3 regions of the Buttiauxella gaviniae genome follow, and region 2 is predicted to be linked to each of the others. Evidence: predicted binding sites of a transcription regulator. Region 2 holds the regulator's gene; each other region holds the start of a gene.
What was found. Region 2 encodes sigma-54, which starts transcription at its own class of promoters, with help from an activator protein. Its sites were predicted from a motif close to GTTGGCACANNTTTCGCTNT; they were not measured.
Positions count from the first base shown of each region.

Region 1 (2,277 bases), 2.3 Mb from region 2:
CACTCCGTCATCGAACCAACTTGACCCCAAATCTGACCACCAAATTCTCCCGATGCAGAGGGAAAACTAAAAATGCATCGGGAAGATTTTTCACGCTAACTTATTGAATCTAAATCACATAAAGATTCGCAAAGAGGCATGAAAACAAGAATTTGGCTCCTCTGACTGGACTCGAACCAGTGACATACGGATTAACAGTCCGCCGTTCTACCGACTGAACTACAGAGGAATTGTGCAACGGGGCGCATATTAGCGATAAGCGCCGGGCATGTCAAAGGGTTCGCGAAAAAGTTTTTCGCTTGCTCTATTAATGTTCAACTTGTTGAGTATTAAGGCGAATTATTCTGTTTTTTTAGCCAGCCTGAATCACGACCTCTCCGAACCCTTCAACGATCGTTAACCCTTTTTTATATGCGGACTATTTTGGTGCGAATGAGCGCAAAGAGTGACCGCCGCGTAACTTGTGATGTTTATTGTTAACCAGATGTGATCCCCGCTGTAATTTCAGCGTGTTGTGCCAGGCCCTCTACCACCGCGCTCTATACTGACATATGTCGAAATATCGGCACGCGCTTAGTCACGTTGGCAACTATTTTGCTTAATGTTTTAGGCTGCGAAAACGTAGGGAAACCCCGCCACAAGAATTTGTCAGGATGTCATTCGTTTAGTGCATTTTGTTCGCGTTTTTGCTTTTGAAATGGCTCTTAAACCGTTGTGCATAAACCTCTTTGCTTCTTTGCTAAGGAACATAAAAATGTCGCTGAAATTTATCAGAAGTCCTCTTTCTCTGGTGTTGGCAGGTTGTCTGGTGACGGCGTTTTCCGCCCAGGCTGATATTGTAATTGGTGTCGCCGGGCCGTTTACCGGGCCGAATGCGACCTATGGCGATCAGTACTGGCATGGCGCTACGCAAGCGGCTGAAGATATTAATGCCGCAGGCGGTATCAACGGCGAGAAAATCAAACTGGTGCAGGGGGATGATGCCTGCGAACCAAAACAGGCGGTTTCGGTTGCTAACCGTCTGGTTGATCAAGATAAAGTTAAAGCCGTGGTCGGCCATTTCTGTTCGTCTTCCACTATGCCTGCCTCAGAGGTTTATAACGATGCGGGCGTTCTGGCTATTACGCCGGGGTCAACTAACCCGCAGATCACCGAGCGCGGCATGAGCGATATGTTCCGCATGTGCGGGCGTGACGACCAGCAAGGGCAGGTGGCGAGCGATTTCATTATTGATAAGCTGAAAGCCAAACGCGTGGTGATCATTCATGACAAAGACACCTACGGGCAGGGGCTGGCGGATGCTACTAAAGCGGCGCTGGCGAAACGTGGCGTGAATGATGTGATGTACGAAGGTTTGTCGCGCGGTGAAAAAGACTTTAACGCCCTTGTCACCAAAATCAGCGCGCAAAAACCGGATGTGGTGTTCTTCGGCGGCTGTCATCCGGAAGCCGGGCCGCTGGTGCGCCAGATGCGTGAGCAGGGCGTGCAGGCCAAATTCTTCTCCGGCGACTGTATCGTGAACGAAGAGATGGTGACCGCCGCGGGCGGCCCGCAATACACCAACGGCATCTATATGACCTTCGGTAAAGATCCGCGTTTGATCCCAGACGGTAAGGCCGTTATCGACAAATTCCGCGCCAGCAAATTTGAACCAGAAGGCTACACCCTTTACTCCTACGCCTCTATTCAGGCCATCGCCGCCGCCTTCAAAGCGACCGGCGGCTCAGATTCCGCTAAAGCGAGCGCCTGGCTGAAAGCCAACCCGGTAGATACCGTGATGGGCAAAAAATCCTGGGACGATAAAGGCGACCTGAAAGTGTCGGATTATGTGGTTTATCAGTGGGATGACAAAGGTAAGTACACCGAAGTCCAGTAAGATTCTCAGGACAATAATACGTCATCGGGTTTTGTAGGGGGCATAAGCGGCAGCGTCATCCACCATTTACACCGGCTATTGCAGGTGAAAGTGTCGGGTGACGCTTCGCTTACCCGACTTACAAAAGAAGTTTGTCAGCCGCGATAAAAGAGACCGCCTGTCTATGGACGCATTCTTCCTGCAACAGTTGATAAACGGCCTAACGCTGGGTTCCGTTTACGGCCTGATAGCCATCGGCTACACCATGGTTTACGGCATTATTGGCATGATTAACTTTGCTCATGGCGAAGTGTATATGATCTCCGCCTATCTCTGCGCCATAGGGCTTGCGCTGCTGTCGTTCTTTGGTTTGCACTCGTTTCCTTTGCTGATCCTCGGCACGCTGGTGTTTACCATTGTGG
Region 1 covers NZ_JBFMVT010000002.1:3,667,821-3,670,097, forward strand. Annotated here, with positions in the region: tRNA gene AB1E22_RS17495 (tRNA-Asn) at 154-229, opposite strand; gene AB1E22_RS17500 (branched-chain amino acid ABC transporter substrate-binding protein) at 755-1,876, shown strand; gene AB1E22_RS17505 (ABC transporter permease subunit) at 2,040-2,277, shown strand, end outside.
Region 1: a site for sigma-54 is predicted at 582-601, ahead of AB1E22_RS17500 (branched-chain amino acid ABC transporter substrate-binding protein). Genes of this name have one in related genera too.

Region 2 (2,277 bases):
ATGAGGAATGGCGATACCATTTCCGATACCGGTACTGCCCATGCGTTCACGCGTCAGCACGGCCTCGAAGACCACTTGTGGCGGTAGCCCGAGCTGCTTTGCCGCCAGCTCACTGATGATTTCCAGTGCGCGTTTTTTACTCTGGCAATGTACGTTGGTACGCGTACATTCCTGGTTCAGGACATTACTTAGTTGTAGAGCAGAATCGTTGTTCATCATAAGTTCACCTAAGCACCCTGTTATGCTAACGGCCCGTTACACCAGGTAACGAGCCGTAGATGCCGAAACAGTTGCTCGGATTATCAGTGTTGTTTTAGTTTATCTTTATGTTTGGTTAACTGGCGCGCCAGTTTATCAATCAGACCATCAATTGCCGCATACATATCCTGGCCATCAGCGCTGGCATGAATTTCTCCGCCATTCACATGGAGTGTTGCATCGGCAATGTGTGTGACCTTTTCCACCTTTAACACAATGTAGACCTGGTTAATTCTTTCGAAGTACTGCTCCAGTTTGGCAAACTTCGTACTCACAAAATCGCGCAGTGCGTCAGTGATTTCGACGTTATGTCCTGTAATGTTGAGCTGCATAGTGTCTTCCTTATCGGTTAGGTCACACCAGTTGTTTACGCTGGTTTGACGGTGGTATGGATAAAGACTCTCGGTACTTCGCAACAGTGCGGCGTGCCACCATGATCCCCTGATCGGATAGCATAGTCGTTAACTTACTATCACTCAGAGGTTTCGCAGGATTTTCCGCCGCGATTAACTTCTTAACCAGTGCTCGGATCGCCGTTGAGGAAGCTTCGCCACCCCCTTCGGTATTCACATGGCTTGAGAAGAAATACTTCAATTCAAAAATGCCGCGCGGGCTATGCAAATACTTTTGCGTCGTCACACGGGAAATGGTCGATTCATGCATTTCGACCACTTGCGCGATATCCGCAAGAACCATGGGTTTCATGTGTTCTTCGCCATGCTCGAAAAAGCCTTGCTGTTGTTCAACGATGCAACGGCTGACGCGCAGCAGCGTATCATTGCGGCTTTCAAGGCTTTTAATCAACCATTTCGCTTCTTGCAGGTTACTGCGAATAAATTGCGAATCGCTGTCATTGCGGGCGTTGGTGCCCATCGCTGCGTACTGCTGATTTATTTTCAGACGCGGAATACTGTCTGCGTTGAGTTCTACAGTCCAGCGGCCGTGAAGCTTTTTGACCAGAATATCGGGAATCACGTATTCGGGTTCACTCGTCTGAATGGACTGGCCTGGACGTGGATCCAGAGACTGAATCAGGCACATTGCTTCTTTCAGGACTTCTTCTTTCAGACGCGTGACGCGCATCAAGCTACGGAAGTCATGATTGGCGAGCAAATCTAAATGATCGCTTACGATCAGGCGAGCTTCTGCCAGCCACGGTGTTTCGCGGCTGAATTGTGAAAGTTGGATCAACAAGCAATCGCGCAAATCGCGAGCCGCGACGCCGACCGGGTCGAAACGCTGCACGCGTTTAAGAACGGCTTCCACTTCGTCGAGGGTGATTTCGTCATCACCCATGCTTTCCAGAATTTCTTCAAGCGAAACCGTGAGATAACCCATCTCGTCTACGGCATCGACAATAGACGTGGCGATAGCGGTGTCGGTGTCAGAAAACGGAGTGAGATCGACTTGCCACATCAGATAGTCCTGAAGTGACTGCGTTGTTTCTCCCTGATACACCGGCAATTCGTCGTCAATGTAATCTGTTCCAGTGCCCGATGGCGTACCCGCGGTATAGATTTCATCCCAACTGGTATCCAGCGGTAACTCGTCAGGCATCTCTTTTTGTTCGAGCGCCTCGCGAGTGTCTAATGCTTCAATTTCACGAACTTCCTGAGTATCAATTTCATCATGCAGATCGGTTTGCTCAAGCAGGGGGTTACTTTCCAGTGCTTGCTGAAGTTCTTGCTGTAGCTCTAACGTCGATAGTTGCAACAGACGAATCGCCTGCTGCAACTGGGGAGTCATAGCAAGTTGTTGGCTAAGCCGTAATTGCAAACCTTGCTTCATATTCAGAGCGAGCGTCCTCAGGTGTATACTCGTCATACTTCGAACTGCAGGGGCTTTGTCTGCACTCCCTTGCCGCCTACCTGCAACTCGAATTATTTAGAGTATAAATATTATGATCTTTCCTACCCTATCAGAGTCTGAACTCTTCGCCCAGATACACGCGCTTCACATGCTCGTCTTCCAGGATCTCAGCTGGCGTACCATGGGCGATTAAATGGCCCTGGCTTACGA
Region 2 covers NZ_JBFMVT010000002.1:1,407,730-1,410,006, reverse strand. Annotated here, with positions in the region: gene ptsN (PTS IIA-like nitrogen regulatory protein PtsN) at 1-219, opposite strand, end outside; gene hpf (ribosome hibernation promoting factor) at 303-590, opposite strand; gene rpoN (RNA polymerase factor sigma-54) at 613-2,046, opposite strand; gene lptB (LPS export ABC transporter ATP-binding protein) at 2,177-2,277, opposite strand, start outside.

Region 3 (2,277 bases), 520 kb from region 2:
ACATTTTGCGTATCGCAAAGGGTGTCGGAGATGTTCAGCTCGCCCAGACCGGTGATTGCGATGATGTCGCCCGCTTCCGCTTCGGTGGATTCAATACGCTCCAGACCGAGGTGAGTCAGTACTTTACCGACTTTACCGTTACGCGTTTTGCCTTCGCTATCAACGATAGTGATCTGCTGGTTAGGCTTCACTTTACCGCGCTTGATACGACCGATGCCGATAACGCCAACATAGTTGTTGTAATCAAGCTGGGAGATTTGCATCTGGAACGGACCATCAAGATCAACGCTTGGTGCTTTAACGTGGTCAACAATCGCCTGGTACAGCGGGGTCATGTCTTCCGCCATATCAGTGTGATCGTTACCCGCGATACCCATCAATGCTGATGCATAGATGATTGGGAAATCAAGCTGCTCGTCGGTTGCGTCGAGGTTTACGAACAGGTCGAAGACCTGATCAACAACCCAGTCAGGACGCGCGCCAGGACGGTCAACTTTGTTGATAACAACAATTGGCTTCAAACCGTGGGCAAATGCCTTCTTGGTTACGAAGCGCGTCTGCGGCATTGGGCCATCCATTGCGTCAACGACCAGCAGAACGGAGTCTACCATGGACATTACACGTTCAACTTCACCACCGAAGTCGGCGTGCCCAGGGGTATCAACGATGTTGATACGGTAGTCATTCCATTTGATAGCGGTGTTTTTAGCGAGGATGGTAATCCCACGCTCTTTCTCCAAATCGTTGGAGTCCATCACGCGTTCGGTAGCTTCAGCACGTTCGTTACTGAAAGTACCAGATTGCTGCAGCAGCTTATCAACCAGGGTAGTTTTACCATGGTCAACGTGCGCGATGATGGCGATGTTACGCAGATTTTCGATCACAACTTTGCCTCAGGCATTAGAAATAGCGCGTTATTGTACACGTATTAATCGAAGGACAGAACAGGATCACAAAGAACCTTTACAAACAATGTTGAAAGTAAGGGTTTGTGATCGCTTTCACGGAGCAAAAAAGGGAGCCATAACGAAAATTGCACCAATATGGTGCTCAAATCTCAGACTGAAGCACTACATTGGTGCAAACTATCCATCATGGTGCATCCCTTTTGCACTATGGTGCGCATGATAGCGCCTTTTTAGGGTAATTTAAAAGTTGGCACAGTTTTCGCTTTAATACTTTCAAGGCGAAAAGCCAATGAAGAATGTATTGAACACTCGTTACCACGACGACAATGACCAATCCGGGAGAGTTAAGTATGTCCGCTGAACACGTATTGACGATGCTGAATGAGCATGAAGTGAAATTTGTTGATTTGCGCTTCACTGACACTAAAGGTAAAGAACAGCACGTCACAATCCCTGCTCACCAGGTGAATGCTGAATTCTTCGAAGAAGGCAAAATGTTTGATGGCTCCTCGATTGGTGGCTGGAAAGGTATTAACGAATCCGATATGGTTCTGATGCCAGACGCATCCACCGCGGTCATTGACCCGTTCTTCGCAGACTCGACGCTTATCATTCGTTGCGACATTCTTGAGCCAGGCACCTTACAGGGTTATGACCGTGACCCGCGCTCCATCGCAAAACGTGCTGAAGATTACCTGCGCTCCACTGGCATTGCCGATACCGTACTGTTTGGGCCAGAACCAGAATTCTTCCTGTTTGACGACATCCGTTTCGGTAGCTCTATTTCCGGTTCTCACGTTGCTATCGACGATATCGAAGGCGCATGGAACACCGGAACCAAATACGAAGGCGGCAACAAAGGCCACCGTCCTGCTGTTAAAGGCGGTTACTTCCCGGTTCCACCGGTCGACTCAGCCCAGGACCTGCGTTCTGCAATGTGTCTGACCATGGAGCAAATGGGCCTGGTTGTTGAAGCTCACCACCACGAAGTGGCAACTGCTGGTCAGAACGAAGTGGCTACCCGCTTCAACACCATGACCAAAAAAGCAGACGAAATTCAGATCTACAAATATGTGGTTCATAACGTTGCTCACGCATACGGCAAAACTGCGACCTTCATGCCAAAACCAATGTTTGGCGATAACGGTTCCGGCATGCACTGCCACATGTCTCTGTCCAAGAACGGCGTAAACCTGTTCTCTGGCGACAAATATGCTGGCCTGTCTGAGCAAGCGCTGTACTACATCGGCGGTGTTATCAAACACGCTAAAGCCATCAACGCCCTGTCTAACCCGACAACCAACTCTTACAAGCGTCTGGTCCCAGGTTATGAAGCACCTGTTATGTTGGCTTACTCTGCCCGTAACCG
Region 3 covers NZ_JBFMVT010000002.1:1,927,102-1,929,378, reverse strand. Annotated here, with positions in the region: gene typA (ribosome-dependent GTPase TypA) at 1-884, opposite strand, end outside; gene glnA (glutamate--ammonia ligase) at 1,259-2,277, shown strand, end outside.
Region 3: a site for sigma-54 is predicted at 1,155-1,174, ahead of glnA (glutamate--ammonia ligase). Genes of this name have one in related genera too.